2 regions of the Micromonospora sp. WMMD710 genome follow, and region 1 is predicted to be linked to the other one. Evidence: riboswitches for the same ligand, from Rfam matches in the RefSeq annotation. Region 1 holds a riboswitch; the other holds the start of a gene.
What was found. A riboswitch is a leader RNA that binds a small molecule or an ion and turns the genes downstream of it on or off. The one in region 1 is predicted to bind cobalamin.
Positions count from the first base shown of each region.

Region 2: another riboswitch for cobalamin. It lies ahead of cobN (cobaltochelatase subunit CobN); the one in region 1 lies ahead of O7620_RS11255 (CbtB domain-containing protein).

Region 1 covers NZ_JARUBD010000001.1:2,427,852-2,436,573, reverse strand. The annotation lists gene O7620_RS11265 (histidine phosphatase family protein) at 229-837, opposite strand; gene O7620_RS11260 (CbtA family protein) at 834-1,598, opposite strand; gene O7620_RS11255 (CbtB domain-containing protein) at 1,589-1,792, opposite strand; cobalamin riboswitch at 1,827-1,981, opposite strand; gene O7620_RS11250 (ABC transporter permease) at 2,766-3,773, shown strand; gene O7620_RS11245 (ABC transporter substrate-binding protein) at 3,814-4,866, shown strand; gene O7620_RS11240 (ATP-binding cassette domain-containing protein) at 4,866-5,684, shown strand; gene O7620_RS11235 (hypothetical protein) at 5,681-5,833, shown strand; gene O7620_RS11230 (aldo/keto reductase) at 5,830-6,792, shown strand; gene O7620_RS11225 (FadR/GntR family transcriptional regulator) at 6,803-7,525, opposite strand; gene O7620_RS11220 (L-fuconate dehydratase) at 7,534-8,722, opposite strand, start outside.
Region 2 covers NZ_JARUBD010000001.1:1,727,498-1,736,219, reverse strand. The annotation lists gene O7620_RS07855 (VWA domain-containing protein) at 1-1,821, opposite strand, end outside; gene cobN (cobaltochelatase subunit CobN) at 1,818-5,486, opposite strand; cobalamin riboswitch at 5,774-5,903, opposite strand; gene O7620_RS07845 (recombinase family protein) at 6,128-7,042, opposite strand; gene O7620_RS07840 (Tn3 family transposase) at 7,679-8,413, opposite strand; gene O7620_RS07835 (inositol monophosphatase family protein) at 8,588-8,722, shown strand, end outside.

The DNA of each region.
Region 1 (8,722 bases):
ACGAGCTCGATGACAACGATGTCAGGCCGACTCCGAAGGAGAGCGCAGTCGACCATCGGAAGGGCCCTGAGCGTCTTGACCAGCGACATCAGCTGGGTGCCCACGGCGTACCTGTTGGCCGCCTCGGTCCTGACGCCCATCCTCGGCCGCCGTTGACAGGTGCCCGGAGCCGGGCTCAGGCCGTGGCCGTCCAGAAGGATGGCCACGGCCTGCCGGCCGGGCCGACGCTCAGGCGGACATCCGCGGTGTCGCGGGTGCGGCCAGTCGTAGCTGCCATCGTGCGCCGTGGTCGGTGAGTCGGACGACCGCCAACGGTTCGACGTCCACCTGGCGGTACGTCGCCGTCGGGAGCCCGAGGGCGTGCACGACCGCGACCCGGATGACGAGCGGATGGGTGACGGCCACGACCCGCCGCCCGCGTCCGCGCTGCCCGTCCAACCAGTGGCCGACGCGGTCCCGCACCGCGGTCACGGACTCGCCGCCATGGGGTGCCGCGTCCGGTGTGGACAGCCACTCGTGCAGCGCCTGCGGTTGGTCGGCCGCGACGTCGTCGAGTGACCGTCCGGTCCAGTGGCCGTAGTCGCAGTCGGTCAGCGCCGCCTCGACGGTCGGCGTGAGGCCGAGGGCGTCGGCGGTCTGGACGGCCGCCGCCGCGGGACTGGACAGCCCGACATCGGCGGCGCCCAGGTGTCCCCACCGGCCCTCTGGGGCGCAGGCCAGGGCGAGGACGGCCCGCAGGCCACCCTCGTCCAGACCGTCGTCCGTTCCGCCGAAGCGTGCCCTCCGCAGGGCGGCGGTGTGCCCGTGTGCGACCAGCCGCAGGCTGGTGGCGGTCACGTCACCGGCGCCGCGCTCGTGGCCCGGCGCCGGTCGTGCATCAGGGCCGCGAACAGCAGACCGATCCCGGTCCAGAGCACGACCTGGGTGCCGAGCGAGGCCAGCCGGAAGTCCCACAGCAGGGTCGCCGGGAAGTCGGCCGGGACCTCCTGGAAGGACGGCATCACCACGTACGACACCACGGTGACCAGCAGGAAGCCGCCGACGGCTGCGGCCACGCGCAGCCACGTCGGTGCCCCGACGCCGACCGCCCGGTAGCCCAACGAGCCCGCCCAGACCGCCACCAGGCCGAGCACCACCATCAGCAGGTAGGTGACGGTGCGCTGGTTGATGGTCGCCGGGTCGCCGACCGCCGGCGGATTCGCCGGATACTTGAGGAACGGCACGATCACCGCGCCGAGCAGCGCCGCGCCGGCTAGCAGCAGCCCCGACCGTCCGTCGTCGTAGGCGCGTCGCCGGCGCGACAGCAGGACGTACGCGGTGGCCAGCAGGCCACCCATCGCGGCACCGAACAGGCCGGTGGCCAGGAACAGCCCACCCCGCTGACCACTCCTGCTGACCAGGGCGTCCTCGTGCTGGTGCCCGCCGGCGGCCGGCTCGGCGTGCGTGGCCGCCTCCTCGATCGCGATGGCCGCCTCGATCCGCGGTTCACCGGCGACGTAGGCGAACGCCCCCGCGAGCAGGCCGGCTACCAGTCCGGCGAGCAGGCCACGGACGAGGACGGTGACGAACGGGGGAGCGGTGGTGGTGTTCAGTGGCACGGGACGCCCAGCAGGTGCCGCCCGTCGTGCATGAGTTCGTGCAGGTACATGCCGCTGCGCGAGACCGCGCCCTGGTCGAAGGCGACAAGGTAGGCCAGCAGGGTGAGCACGGCGACGGTCGTCAGGACCGTCCACAGAAGACGTGCGGTGCCAGCGGGGTGCACCAACGGCTGGCTGGACGTGGAACTGGACATGCGTACACGAACCTCCCCGGGGATGACGCGTCCCCATCGCAAGGCTGCGGACGACCGAGCGTCCTGGCTCGCGGGCCTCCGTCGAAACGGTGGACCGCTCACAGTGGCGCGACCGCGCCGGATTCACACCGGCTTCCCTCGTGTCGCCGCAGATAGTGGGTCGACGGTATCGGTGCCGCCTCGGGCGGTCAACCCGGCCGCACGGGCCCGGACCCGAAGCCGTCGGTGCCTGCGATCGTGGTGCGGGTGCGGCTGGTCGGTGGCTGTTCGAGCCGGATCGGTGTCGGCTGATTCGTCATACCAAAGCTCGATGCCAATGGTGGCCACCGCCGCTGTCGGTGCGCGGGTCCGATCCGGCTGCGGCCGATGGTAGGTGCATGTTACCGCTAACACGTCAATGCTGCCGACCGATCCACCGACCGGGCGGGTGCCTGAGCGCACCAGGGCGTGGCCGATGACGACAAGCGACCCGCTCGCGTCGGGCATCGTCGACGCTTACCACCACCTTTGGGTCCAGCCGCGGCGCGGACGCCTTCGCGATCTGGTATCGACACATCGTGTGTTATCGATAACATGCACGGGCCGGCGATGGTCGATCCACGATGCCGTGTGCGTGGCTCGCCACCTCGCCGCATCCTGCCGACATTCCGGTGTGGACGCCCGAGTGGGCCGCCTCGCCGACGTCCGGCGGTGGCCACGTCCGGGGCCGTCGTGGTGGTGGCAGTTTGATCGGACGTATGCGGCCGGCGGCTCGGATAACGATGGCAAAACATGGTCGTAAGACCTTGGCAACATACCTGAATGCATGGCATGGTAACGCCTGATCGAGCGAAACATCCGACCTATCTCGACGGTGATGCGGGCTTCGGTTCGTGCTCTCCCTGCCGAGGAGGCTCGGTTCTCACAGGTGCTCCGCTCACCGGCGGTCATCCGTCGGGTGTCGGCGCCACGGCTGGGGAGGTCAGGTCCGACGATGAGTACCGTCGAGGCAACCGCCGGCAGGCAGCGCGGCGAACTCAGCGACTGGTTCCGGGAACGGATCTCGCACGCCGTCTCCGAGTTCACCGCCGCCACCGCGCTCGTCGTCCTGTTCATCGCGTTGAGCTTCGCCAGTCCCTATTTCTTGACGGCGGACAACCTGTTCAACATCGGGGCGCAGACGGCGGTGATCGCCATCATCGCCGCGGCGCAGACGATGGTCATCATCACCAAGGGCATCGACCTGTCGGTGGGGTCGGTCGCCGCCCTCGCCGGCGTCGCCGGGGCGATGGTTGTCCGTGACCTCGGCTTCCCGCTCTGGGCCGCGACCGCGGTCGCAATCGGCGTCGGCGCGCTGGCCGGGCTGGTGAACGGGCTGCTGGTCACCGTCGCCCGAATTCCGCCGTTCATCGCGACGCTGGGGACGATGTCGGTGGGTCGCGGTCTCGTCTTCATCATCACCGGCGCGGTCGGCGTCTACGGCCTGCCCCGGTCCTTCCAGATGCTGGGCAACGGCGAGATCATCGGCATCCCGTTCGCCGTGGTGATCACCGCCCTCGTGGCCGTCGGAGTCGCCTTCCTGCTCTCCCAGACCCGGTTCGGTCAGTACACCTACGCGATGGGCTCCAACCTGGAGGCGGCCCGCCGCTCGGGCATCCGGGTGGGTCGCTACCTGACCGGGGTGTACGTGCTGGCCGGGGTCCTGGTCGGGCTGGGCGGCATGATCGCCGCCTCCCGGGTCAACTCGGGTCAGCCGAACTACGGCATCTCACTGGAACTCGACGTCATCGCCGCCGCGGTCATCGGCGGCGCAAGCCTCTTCGGCGGGCAGGGCCGGATCGTCGGGACCATCATCGGCGCCTTCCTCATCGCCCTGGTGCGCAACGGCGCCGTCCTGCTCGACATCAGCATCCACTACCAGCAGGTGATCGTCGGCCTGATCATCTGGGCCGCCGTCTACTTCGACCAGTACCGCCGCCAGCGGCTGGAAGCACGGGGTTGACATGCCATTTCGAGAGTCCGAACGAGGAAGGACACACACCATGGCACACACCACCACCAGCCGGCGCGCGCGAGGGCACCTCCTGCGCACACGAGCCATCCTGGCTGCCGCCGCGGCGACCGCTCTGCTCAGCGCCTGCGGCGGGGTCGAGGTCCGCGACGGAGGCGACGGCGCGACCAAGGACGCGAGCGGGCCGCTGAAGCTCGCCGTGGTGCCGAAGGCCGTCGGGGCCGACTACTGGAACACGGTAAAGGCGGGTGCCGAGTGCGCCGCGCAACGCGCCGGCAACGTCACCGTCCAGTGGGACGGGGTGACGACCGAGACCGATGTCGAGGGCCAGGTCAACCTGATCCAGAACTTCGTCACCAAGAAGGTCGACGGCATCGTCTACGCGGCCACCGACTCCCGCGCCTTGGCGCCGGCCACCGACCAGGCGCTCGCCGCCAACATCCCGGTCGCGATGATCGACTCCGGCACCAGCCCGCAGCCGTCGGCCGTTCCGCTCTTCGCCACCGACAACCGCGCATCGGCGGTCGAGGCCGCGAAGCTGCTCGCCACCGAACTCGGCCCCGGCAACCACGAGGTGGCGCTGGTCGAGTTCCAGCCCGGATCGCAGACCAACACCGAGCGGGTCGACGGCTTCAAGGCCGGCCTGGCCCAGTTCCCCAACCTGAAGCTGGTCGGTCAGCAGCCCAGCCGCAGTGACGTCAACGAGGCACGGCGGGTCACCGAGAACATCCTCACCGCCAACCCCAACCTCGCCGGCGTCTTCGCGGCCAACGAGCCGAGCGTGCTCGGCGCCGCGCAGGCGATCCAGGCCGCCGGCAAGTCCGGCAAGGTGGTCATCATCGGCTGGGACGCCGCCCCCGACGAGATCGCCGGTGTGCGCAGCGGTCAGATCTCGGCGCTGGTCGTGCAGAACCCGTTCAAGATGGGCTACTTCGGGGTCGACAAGATGGTCAAGCACCTCCGGGACAGGGCGCCGCTGGCGTCCGCCGACACCGGGGTCACGTTCGTCACCAAGGAGAACATCGACTCCGCGGAGATCAAGGCGGTGCTCGAGCCCAGCTGCGCCAACCCCCCGGTGCAGTGATGGGCGCGACCCCAACGGCATTCACCGACACCGACGAGAGCCCGGCCGCCGCGGAACCGCCGGTCCTCGAAGCCCGCGGCATCGTCAAGCGGTTCGGGCACGTCGAGGCGCTGCGCGGCGCCGACTTCACGGTCCACCGGGGTGAGGTCGTCGCGCTGATCGGCGACAACGGCGCCGGCAAGAGCACGCTGATCAAGACGCTGTCCGGTGTGCACCCGCCCGACGAGGGTGAGATCCGGGTGGGCGGTCGTCCCGTCCAGTTCTCCAACCCGGTCGACGCCCGGCGCGCGGGGGTGGAAACCGTCTACCAGGATCTCGCCGTCGCCGACGACCTCAGCGTGGCGGCCAACCTGTACCTGGGGCGGGAGATCCTGCGCTCCGGGCCGCTCGGCCGGCTCGGGCTGCTCGACAAACGGGCCATGCGGCAGGGCGCCGCCGCCGCGCTGGACGAGCTGGGCGTACGAATTCCCCGGGTCACCACCCCGATCGCCATGTTGTCCGGTGGGCAACGGCAGTGCGTGGCGGTGGCCCGGGCGATCATCTGGGCGACCAACGTGGTCATCCTCGACGAGCCCACCGCGGCGCTCGGCGTCGTCCAGACCGGACGGGTGCTCGACGTCGTCCGGCGCGCCCGTGACGCCGGCATGTCGGTGGTGCTGGTGAGCCACAACATGCCGCAGGTGCTGGAGATCGCCGACCGGGTCGAGGTGCTGCGCCTCGGCCGGCGGGCGGCCCGGTTGCGCGCCGATGAGGTGACCACCGACGACCTGGTCGCCGCGATGACCGGAAGCACCAGTACGGAACGGGAGGATCGGTGACGGCAGTCGTCTGCCGGGGCGCGCCCGATCCCGCGATCGTGGACCGCGCCCCGCAGCCGCCCGGCCCCGGGCAGGTCCGCATCGCGGTGGCATACACCGGCATCTGCGGCATCGTCCCGGCCGTCGGCGGCGGCTGGCTCGGCCGGTGACGGGCCGTCAGCCGCACCTCACCGCGCTGGGCTTCGGCGCTTCGCAGGGCGGCAACCTCTACCGGGTGACGTCGGACGAGGACTTCGCCGCCGCGGTGGACGCCGCGTGGGACGGCGGGATCCGGTACTTCGACACGGCGCCGCACTACGGGCTCGGCCTGTCGGAGCGGCGCCTGGGTGCCGCGCTGCGCTCCCGCCCGCGCGACGAGTACGTGGTGTCGACGAAGGTCGGCCGGTTGCTGGTGCCGTCGCCGGAGACCGCGCATCTGCGGGATCCGGACGGGTTCGATGTGCCGGCCGAGCACCGGCGGGTCTGGGACTTCAGCCGGGACGGCGTACGACGCTCGCTGGAGGCCAGCCTTCGGCGTACCGGCCTGGACCGCATCGACGTGGTGTACCTGCATGACCCGGACGAGCATTGGGAGCAGGCCGCGTACGAGGCGGTGCCGGCGTTGGTGGAGCTGCGCGAGCAGGGTGTGATCGGGGCAATCGGGGCCGGGATGAACCAGTCCGCGATGCTGGCCCGGTTCGTGGCGGAGACCGATGTGGACGTGGTGATGTGCGCCGGCCGGTTCACCCTGCTGGAGCAGGGTGCGTTGACCGACCTGCTGCCCGCCGCGCAGGCCCGCCGCGTCGGTGTGGTGATCGCGGGGGTCTACAACTCCGGGCTGCTGGCCCGGGACATGCCGCCGTCCGACGCCGTCTACGACTATCAGCAGGCCCCGGCGGAGGTGATCGAGCACGCGCGGCGGGCGGCGCAGGTGTGCCGGGCGTACGGCGTCACCCTGCCCGAGGCGGCGTTGGCGTTCGTCCGCCGGCACCCGGCCGTGGTCTCCACGGTGGTCGGCATGCGCGACGCGGCCCAGGTGACCGAAACCCTGCGCCGCACCGACGCCGACGTCCCGGATCAGCTCTGGACGGCGCTGTACGAGGTGGGGCTGCTCGACGTGCAGTCGTGAGGGTGGACCTTCACGTCCGGGGGGTCTCGGCGGTCGCGTCACCCTCGTCGGGCAACCAGTGCAACGACTCCTCCACCCCGATCAGGTGGTTGGCCATCCGGATGCGGGCCCGTTCGGGGTCGCGTGCCACGAGGGCCTTCAGGATCGCCACGTGCTCGTCGTGGGTACGCCGGTCCGCGCCCTCCTCGTGCAGGCTCCGCCACAAGCGCCCCCGCAGGGTGCGCCCGGCGAACGCCTCGATCAGGCCGACGAGCACCGGATTCTCGGCGTGCACGGCGATGATCCGGTGGAAGGCGATGTCGATCTCCATGATTCGTTCGTGGTCCTGTGGAGACTGACCGGCGATCCGGGCCGCCTCGTCGAGCAGTTCCCCTGCCTGGGTGAGGGCCTCGTCGGTGATCCTGGTCGCCGCCAGCCGGGCGGCCTCGCACTCCAACAGCCGTCGGACGGTGTGGATGTGCCGCGGGTCGCCCTGGCCCTGGAAGTCCACGACGAAGCCCATCGGGGCCAGCAGTTGCGGCGCGTCGAGGTTCGTGACGTAGGTGCCGTCGCCCTGGCGGATGTTGACGATGCCGAGGATGGACAGGGCCGACATGCCCTCGCGCAGCGATCCCCGTGAGACGCCGAGCGACTCGGCGAGGTCTTTCTCGATGGGCAACCGGTCGCCGGGCTTGAACTGCCCTTCGAGGATCATCCGTTTGATGCCGTTGACCACTTCGTCGGTGCGGGACATGACACCTCCTAGCGGCCGGCGGGGGTGGCCGTTCCACCCGCGATCACGTACGGCTCCGGAGATGACACGGTAGTCGGGTCCGCCGCGGCCCAGTAGTGGCCGTCGGGGAACCGGTAGAGCGCGACCGACTCGGTCCGCATCCGGGTGGAGTAGCCGGGCCGCTCGGGCAGGACGTAACCGCTGCCCGACCCGGTGTCCCGGATGACGCACGGGTCGGTGAAGTGCTCGTGCAGGTGGTCGACGAACTCGGTGACACGACCGGTGAGATCGCCGGAGATCGCCACGTAGTCGAGCACCGACACGTGCTGGACCATCTCACACAGACCGACGCCGCCGGCGTGTGGGCACACGGGGACGTCGAACTTCGCGGCGAGGAGCAGCACCGCGACGATCTCGTTGATGCTGGCCAGCCGGCCGGTGTCCAACTGGCAGAAGTCGATGGCCTCGGCCTGGAACAGCTGCTTGAACATCACCCGGTTGTGGCAGTGCTCGCCGGTGGCGACCCCGATGGGCGCGACGGCGCGGCGAACGGCCGCGTGGCCGAGGATGTCGTCGGGGCTGGTGGGCTCCTCGATCCAGAGCGGGTTGAACTGGGCGAGAGCCTTGACCCACTCGATGGCCTGACCGACGTCCCACACCTGGTTGGCGTCGATCATCAGGCTGCGGTGCGGGCCGAGGATCTGCCGGGCGATCGCGCAGCGGCGGATGTCGTCGTCGAGGTTGGCGCCGACCTTGAGCTTCACGTACCCGTAGCCGGAGTCGACCGCCTCCTGGCACAGCCGGCGCAGTTTGTCGTCGCCGTAGCCGAGCCAGCCGGCCGAGGTGGTGTACGCGGGATAGCCGGTCCGGTCGAGCTCGGCGAGGCGATCGGCCTTCGTGCCCTCCTTGGCGCGCAGGATGGCCAGCGCCTCGTCCCGGGTCAGCGCGTCGGACAGGTAACGCAGGTCCGCGATGTCGACGAGTTGCTCGGGGGACATGTCGACGAGCAGCCGCCACAGCGGCTTGTCGGCGGCACGGGCCACCAGATCCCACGAGGCGTTGAGCACGGCGGCGAGGGACAGGTGGACGACGCCCTTCTCCGGCCCGAGCCACCGCAGCTGCGAGTCGGAGGTGAGCAGGCGGTAGACCGCCCCCATGTCCGCCGCCATCGTCGCCACGTCCAGGCCGACCAGGCGGTGGGCCTGGTGAACGGCCGCC
Region 2 (8,722 bases), 700 kb from region 1:
GTACGCGTCGGTGAGCAGGGCCAGCACCGCGTCCTTCACGGCGGTCATCCGCTGCCGGGCACCCATCGAACCGCTCGCGTCCACCACGAACAGCACCAGGTTTCCCTCCCGGCCCTCCCGCACCGCCTCACGCACGTCGTCGCCACGCAACCGCAGCGGCCCGGTCAGCCGCCCCCGGGCGGCCTGATACGGCGCGGCGGCACGGACCGTCGCCGCCAGGTGCAGCGCGCTGGCCCGTCCGGCCGGCACCCGCGCGCCGGTGGTGCGCCCCCGCCCGGTGCGGGCCCGCGACCGCCGGCCGGGCACCCCGTCACCCACTCCGGGCGCGGTGAGCAGCCGGGCCGTCAACCCACCCCGGGGTACGGCCACCGGCTGGGACTCCCCGCTCCGGGTCGGGTCGTCGTCACCGACCGCCGGTTTCCGGCCACGGCCGTGCCGCCCGGCGCCATGCCGGTCGTCCGCCGAGCCCTGCGGCCAACCGTCGTCGCCGACCCTGTCGCCCGTCGGGCGCTGCGGCCAACCGTCGGTGCCGTCCGGGCTGTCGGCGCGCCCATCCGGGCCGGTGCCGGGGCGGTCCGCCGAGTGCCCGCCCGACTCGGGTTCACCCTGGTCGCCGCCGCCGCTACCGTCCTGGGGTCCGCCGCCAGCCGGGCCGCCGCCATTCCGGCCACCGGCACCGGCCGGGCTGCCGCCAGCCGGGCCACCACCATCGGGGCCGCCGTCGTCGTCCGGGTCGTCGGGGTGGGCGTCCTGGGCCCGCTGCAACGCCTCGTCGAGGCGCTTCTCATCCAGCCCCGGCGTGTCGAACGGATCGCGGCGGCGGCGATGCGGCAGGGCCAGCCGGGCGGCGACCCGGACGTCGTCGATGGTGACCCGGTCCCGGCCGAGCCAGGCGGCGTGGGCCAGGGCGGCACGGGCCGTGACGATGTCGGCGCGCATCCCGTCCACGTCGAACGCCGCGCACACCTCGGCGATCTGGCGCAGCGCCGCGTCGGGCAGGCGTACCCCGGGGAGCCGGCGCCGGGCGGCGGCCACCTGACGGGCGATGTCGGCGTCGGCGTCGGCCCACCGGGCGGCGAAACCGGGCGGGTCGGCGTCGGCGGCGAGTCGCCGGCGGACCACCTCGACCCGGACCACCGGGTCACGGCTCGCGGCGACCTCGACGGTGAGCCCGAACCGGTCGAGCAGTTGCGGGCGCAGCTCCCCCTCCTCCGGGTTCATGGTGCCGACCAGCAGGAACCGGGCGGCGTGGCTGACCGAGACGCCTTCGCGCTCGACGTGGCTGCGGCCCATCGCCGCCGCGTCCAGCAGCAGGTCGACGAGGTGGTCGTGCAGCAGGTTGACCTCGTCGACGTAGAGCACGCCCCGGTGGGCGGCGGCGAGCAGGCCCGGTTCGAAGGCGCGTACCCCCTCGCCGATGGCCCGCTCCAGATCCAGTGATCCGACCACCCGGTCCTCGGCGGCGCCCACCGGCAGCTCGACGAGGCGGGCCGGGCGGGTCTCGGCGGCGACGTCGGCCGGGTGGGGGCCGTCCGGGCAGGCCGGGTCGGGCTCGGCCGGGTCACAGCCGAAACGGCAGCCCGCCACCCGGCGCACCGGCGGCAGCAGAGCGGCGAGGGCCCGTACGGCGGTCGACTTCGCGGTGCCCTTCTCGCCCCGGACCAGCACCCCGCCGATCGCCGGGGAGACGGCGTTGAGCAGCAGCGCCAGGCGCATGTCGTCCATGCCGAGCACGGCACTGAACGGGTAGGTCACGGTCACTGGGCCTTCTTTCGTTCGCGACTGCGGGGCTCGCACAACCGGCTCACTCCTCGCGCTCACACCCGGTCCTCCAGGTCACCCTCGCTGGCCAGGTACGTGTCGCGGAGCCGGTCGAGGGTGACCGGCTCGGGTTTGGCCCACAGCCCCCGGTCGGCGGCCTCCAGCAGCCGTTCGGTGATGCCGCGCAGCGCCCACGGGTTGGAGCGCTCCAGGAATTCGCGGGTGGTGTCGTCGAAGAGGTACGCGGCGGCCAGGTTCTCGTACATCCAGTCGTCGACGACGCCGGCGGTGGCGTCGTAGCCGAACAGGTAGTCCACGGTGGCGGCCAGCTCGAACGCGCCCTTGTAGCCGTGCCGGCGCATCGCGGCGATCCACTTCGGGTTGACGACCCGGGCCCGGAACACCCGCCGGGTCTCCTCGCCCAGCGTGCGGGTCCGCACGTCGTGCGGCATCGCCGAGTCACCCACGTACGCCTGCGGGGCGCTGCCGGTGAGGTGACGGACCATCGCCACCATCCCGCCGTGGTACTGGAAGTAGTCGTCGGAGTCGACGATGTCGTGCTCGCGGGTGTCCTGGTTCTTCACGGCCACCGCGATCCGGGCGAACGAGCGTTCCATGTCGGCGCGCGCCTCCCGCCCGTCCAGGCCCCGGCCGTACGCGTAGCCACCCCACACGGCGTACACCTCGGCAAGGTCGGCGTCGTCGCGCCAGGTGCGGGCGTCGATCAGCGGCAACAACCCGGCGCCGTACGCCCCGGGTTTGGAGCCGAAGATCCGCGCGGTGGCCCGCCGCTCGTCGCCGTGCTCGGCGAGGTCGGCGGTGACGTGGGCGCGCAGGTAGTTGTCCGCGTCCGGCTCGTCGAGGGCGGCGACCCGCCGGACGGCGTCGTCGAGCAGGGTCACGACGTGCGGGAACGCGTCGCGGAAGAACCCGGAGATGCGGACGGTGACGTCGACGCGGGGCCGGCCCAGCTCGGCGGTCGGCACCACCTCGATGCCGGTGACCCGCCGTGACCGGTCGTCCCAGACGGGCCGGCAGCCCAGCAGCGCGAGCACCTCGGCGATGTCGTCGCCCTGCGTCCGCATGGCGCTGGTGCCCCACACGGTCAACCCCACCGAGCGGGGGTACGCGCCGGTGTCGGCGAGGTGCCGGGCCAGCAGCGAGTCCGCGAGGGCCACCCCGACGTCCCAGGCGTTGCGGCTGGGGATGGCCTTCGGGTCGACGGAGTAGAAGTTGCGGCCGGTGGGCAGCACGTTGACCAGGCCCCGGGTGGGCGAGCCGGACGGGCCGGGCGGCACGAACCGGCCGTCGAGCGCGCCGAGGGTGTTGGTCAGCTCGTCGGTGGTGCGCTCCAGCCGGGGCACCAGCTCGGTGGCGGCGAAGCGCAGCACCGCGGCGGCGTCCGGGATCGGCTGGCTGGTCACCTCCGCGACGACCGCGTCGGCCGCGTCCACGGCCCAGCTTAGGGTTTCCATGCCGACGACCAGTCGCCGCGCGAGAGCCTCGATCAGGTCGATGGCGTCGGCGGCGGTGCCGGCCGGGCCGTCCACCGCGTCGGTCAGCGCCGCGGGCAGGGCGATCCGCTGTCCGGGCGTCGCGAGCAGCTCCTGCTCGTCGAGGCCGTACGCGGCGGCGAGGGCCTGCCGCAGGCCGGGCAGGGCGCGGGCGCCTCCCCAGATCTGCGGCGCCCGCAGCACGGCGAGGACGAGGTTGACGCGGGGTTCACGGGTCGGCGCGGCGGCGAGGATGTGCAGCCCGTCGCGGATCTGCACGTCCTTGACCTCGCAGAGGTACCCGTCGAGGTGCAGCACGAAGTCGTCGAAGTCGTCGGCGTCGGGCATCGCCTCGGCGTGCAGGTCGTGGTGCAGTTCGGCGGCGCGGACGAGGTCCCAGATCTGCGCCCGCACGGTGGGCACCTTGGCCGGGTCGAGGGCCTGCACGGTGGCGTACTCGTCAAGCAGTTGTTCCAGTTTGGCCAGCTCGCCGTAGGTCTCGGCACGGGCCATCGGCGGCACCAGGTGGTCGATGACCACGGCGTGCGCGCGCCGCTTGGCCTGGGTGCCCTCGCCGGGGTCGTTGACGATGAACGGGTAGACCAGCGGCAGGTCACCGAGGACCGCGTCGGGCGCGCAGCCGGCGGCCAGGCCGAGGCCCTTGCCGGGCAGCCACTCCAGGGTGCCGTGCTTGCCGAGGTGCACCACGGCGTCCGCGCCGAAGCCGCCGTCGGCGACCGGCGCGGCCAGCCAGTGGTACGCGGCCAGGTAGTGGTGACTCGGCGGCAGGTCCGGGTCGTGGTAGATGGCGATCGGGTTCTCCCCGAAGCCGCGAGGCGGCTGGATGAGCAGCACCACGTTGCCGAAGCGCAGCCCGGCGAGCACGATGTCGTCGCCGTCGGTGTACAGCTCGCCGGGCGGCTCACCCCAGTGTTCCCGCATCCGTTCGCGCAGCTCGGCCGGGACCTGGTCGAACCACCGCCGGTACGTCCGCCCCGGTATCCGGGCCTCGGCGGCGGCCAACTGCTCCGGGGTGAGCCATTCCACGTCGTGCCCCCCGGCGGCGATCAGCGCGTGGATCAGCGCGTCACCGTCGTCGGGTACCGGGGCGTCGCCCAGGTGGTAGCCGGCGTCGGCCAGCGCGGCGAGCAACCGGACCGCCGAGACGGGGGTGTCCAGCCCGACGGCGTTGCCGACCCGGGAGTGCTTGGTGGGGTACGAGCTGAGCACGACGGCGATCCGCTTGTCGGCGTGGGGCACGTAGCGCAGCCGGGCGTGGCGCACCGCGATGCCGGCGACCCGCGCGGCCCGCTCGGGGTCGGCGGCGTAGACCGAGAGCCCGTCGGCGTCGATCCGCTTGAACGAGAACGGCACGGTGACGATCCGGCCGTCGAACTCGGGGATGGCCACATGCATCGCGGCGTCCAACGGGGACAGTCCGGCGTCGCTGCCGGCCCACTGTTCGCGGGTGCTGGTGAGACAGAGCGCCTGGATGACCGGCACGTCCAGGGTGGCGAGGGCGCCGACGTCCCAGGCGTCCTCGGCACCGCCGCCGGAGGCGTCCGCGGCGACCGCGCCCCCGGCGGCGAGGACGGTGACCAGCAGCGCGTCGCAGCGGGCGAACAGTCCGAGCGGTCCGGCGCCGGCGGTCAGCCCGCGCAGCGAGCCGCAAAAGATGGGCAGCGGATCGCCACCGGCGTCGCGTACCGCGTCGGCGAGCACGTCGACGAATCCGGTGTTGCCGGCGAGCGCGTGCGCCCGGTAGAAGACGATCCCCACGGTGGGCCGGTCCGGGTCGGCGCGATGATCGCCGTGCACCCCGTACGCCGGTGTGGGCGCGGGTGGGGCGAAACCCTCGCCGGTGAGCAGCACGGTGTCGGAGAGGAACCGGGCCAGCTGGGCGAGGTTGTCCGGCCCGCCCTCGACGAGGTACGCGAGCGCCTGGGTGGCGACCCCGGACGGCACGGTGGAGAGGGCCGTCAGCTCCGCGTCGGGCACCGACTCACCGCCGAGCACGACCGTGGGGCGTCCGCCGGCGAGCACCGCGGCGAGGCCGTCGGGCCACGCCTGCCGGCCTCCGAGCAGGCGTACGACGGCGAGGGCGACCCCGTCGAGCAGGGCGGGCACCTCGTCGGCGGCGACCCGGGCCGGGTTGGCCAGGCGGTAGTCGACGCCGCTGGCGCGGGCGGCCAGCAGGTCGGTGTCGGCGGTGGAGAGCAGCAGGATGCGCACGGCAGGCTCCGGACAGTAACGTCGGCACGCTCGCGGGAAGCGCCTGGCGACGTGGGATGGGCGCGGGGTTCAGCGGGTACCGCGATCCGGCCGGCTCACCGGCGTGCGGCCGGCGGCGACGGGTGGCGCGGTGCGGAACTCAGCGGTGAACGGCGGGAGAGCGCCCGGGTATGGGTGCGGCAGAGCGGCCGTCGCTCAGGTCACGACGGTGGTCGTCGGTGACGGAGACGCCGTGCGTCATCGGGTCCTCCTCGGGTGTCCACGCCCTGGGGTACATCCGACGGCCGAAGTATCCTGGCTTCCGGATCGACGCTCTCCCCCGGCCTTCCAACCGCAGACACACGGCCGTGACTCACGAGGGGGGATCACTCCCCGGTGACAGTGGCGGGACCGCGTCGGATTCGCACCGACTTCCTTCACTGCCGTCAGGCCGCGAATGCTGCCACACCGCCGCGCCGCCGGTCAACGCGCACGCCTGCATCGGACGGCGGCGCTCGCCACAGTGAACCGCGAAGATGTCGGCGGGGGGCCTCTCGTCGCAGTCGCGGGCTGCCGAGTCGGTTCGTCGACGCCGCGGGGTGACGGCGGAGGAGGGCGTCGTGTTGGCTGACGGCCGGTGGGCCGGGCCGGGTGTGGGCGGGTTACGCGGTGATCTGGCTGGCGAGGCGCAGCCGGTCGTTGTAGATGCGGTACGCCTTGCGGTCGGCGGAGGACGCCCCGTCGGTGTTGAGTGTGGCCGCGGCGGCCAGCATGGCGTGATGGACCTCGGGCAGTGCGGTGACGTGCAGGCTGTAGCCCTGACCGCGCCGGACCGTTCGCCCGCGACGCAGGGCGTGTTGCTCGGCTTCGGCGAGGTCGGTGTGGTCTGCGAGGTGCTGGGCAAGCTTGCCGGGAATCTCTACACGGACCGCTTGCGCTGTGGTTGCGGCGGGTGCGGGCTGGTCGGGTTGATTGGGCAGCAGATCGGCGATCGCGGTGCGGATCGCGCCGCGGCTGACGTTGTGCTCGCGGGCCAGGGCGGCGATGCTGGCCCCGTTCCGGTACGCCTGGCGGATCTGGTCGGTTACACCGAGCTGGGCGTGCCGGGGACGCCGGCCGGAGATCGTGCCGCTGGCCCAGGCCGCGGCGAGTCCTTCGCGGGTGAGTTCGTTCTGCAGGTCGCGTTGGAACTGCCCGACGGAGACGAGCACGTTGACCAGCATGGTGGTGGTCGCGTCGGTGGCGGCCAGGTCGGTGATGTTCGACAGGGCGCCGGAGAGCACACGCAATGTCACCTGGTGCTGCTGGCACCAGGCGCGCAGGGCGAGGATGTCGGCCAGGTCGCGGCACAGCCGGTACAGCTCGGAGACGGTGAGCCGGTCGCCGGGCCGGGCATAGCGGGTCAGCTCCCGGAAGCCGGCGCGCTCCAGCGCGGGGATCTTCGAGGAGGTCGCCGGATCGCTGAAGATCCGCACCCCCTCGGCGCCGCCGGTGAGTCCGACCGCGTCGAGCAGGTACGTCTGCCGCTGGGTGCTCTGCTCGTCCGTAGAGACCCGCGTATAGACCAGATCCGCCATGACCGCGCTGTCTCCTTGATCCGTCGCTGTCGGCACCCAAGGGTCTACCTGTCAGCAAACCCTGTCGTCAACCCTGATCGGCCCGGATCGGATCAGCGGACCTATTTCCGGTGGTCGCGGCGTGTCCAAGGGACGGATCGGGCGCCCTGTCAGCAAAGGGTCCTTTGCCGACACAAACAGATCGAGTCGCCGGGCTCGTCGTGAGCACCGTGAACCTACGGACGAGATACCTCGCTGCAAGAGATGTACAACCATCTACAGAGGAGCGAACTTGTCACTTCGCCGGGTCGAAGGATCACGTAACCTCAGAGAAGCGGCTATGCCGCCTCCACCGCCCAACCCGACCGCAACGGCTCCGAGCGCCTCTTCGCGATCACGAGAAGACCAGATGCGGATGGAGACCATGACGACGGCTGCTGCTACTACCTCAACGAGGGCACCCGCGACTCCAGGGGTGGCCTCCGCATCGAATCCGGCTCCCACCTCATCGGGCCCGGCGGCGTCCTTGTCGAGTCCGGCTTCCACCCCGTCGGGTCGGACGCCCCGTTGACACCTTGGCCGCATCGACCACGCAAGCGGCGTCGATGGCTGCACGCCGGTCCCGTCCCCGCTCTGGGGGGCGGGACCGGCGGCGTCTCAGGCCGCTGCGGCCTTGGCAGGTGCGGGGCCGGTGGTGCCGCGCTCGTAGTCGATGCGTTGGTCGAGGTCGAGCTGGAAGGTGCCGTGCAGGGCGACGTTGGACCAGAACAGCGGGGTGAGGCCGCGCAGATCGTGTTCGGTGAGCCGGGCCGCCCAGTCCGGTTCGGCCAGGACGCGGTCGACCATGCGGGTGTTGACCAGCACGAGCGCGGACTGGAGCAGGTGCAGGGAGAGCATGGAGATCTCCTGAGCCTCGCGGTCGGCGCCGGGCAGTTCGGCCCCGCGGCCGTAGTGGATGGCCACGTTCGCGGAGTTCCACTGTTCGACGACCTGCAAGCCCTCGTGGATCTCGCGGCGCAGCGCGGGGTCGGCGAGGTAGTCGGCGATGAACGCCGTCCGGACGGCGCGGCCGAGTTCCTCGATCGCGGCGAGGGTGGGGTGCTTGGGGCCGCGGGTGTTGAACCGGCGCAGGATCTGCTCGGCCTCGGCGGTGCCGAGCTGCAACGCCCGCACGTACTTGATCATTTGGTCGTATTCGCGGGTGATCAGGTCCCAGTTGATCGCCCTGGTCAGCACCGGCTCCAGCCCGGGGTAGCTGGCCCCGTCGGCGGGCCGGTAGAGGCGGGCGGCGCCGATGTTTTTGAGCCGGGGCAGCAGCCGGTAGCCGAGCAGGTGGGTGAACGCGAACCCGACCACGCTGGCGCCGTGGGTGTCGGTGTAGTTGGCGGCCATTCGCGCCAACGTCCTTCTGATCGATGGTCGACTCTGCGTTGTCCAGCACTACCTACCGCAGATGCGAGGTGTCGACTGCCCGACCATGGTCATCGAGCGCAGCGCCGGCCCCTCCGGTCTTTACCCGATATTCGACGATATGTTCAGCTCGCTATGGGAGCGCAGCCGCCAGCTATGACCGACTACGCCCGCCTCCTCCCCCTCGCACAGGAGGCCGTTGACCTGGCACACGACCTGATGCGGACGCTTCAGCCCGGTGCGCTGACCTTCAAGGGTGACCGCGACATGGCCTCGGACGTGGATTACGCC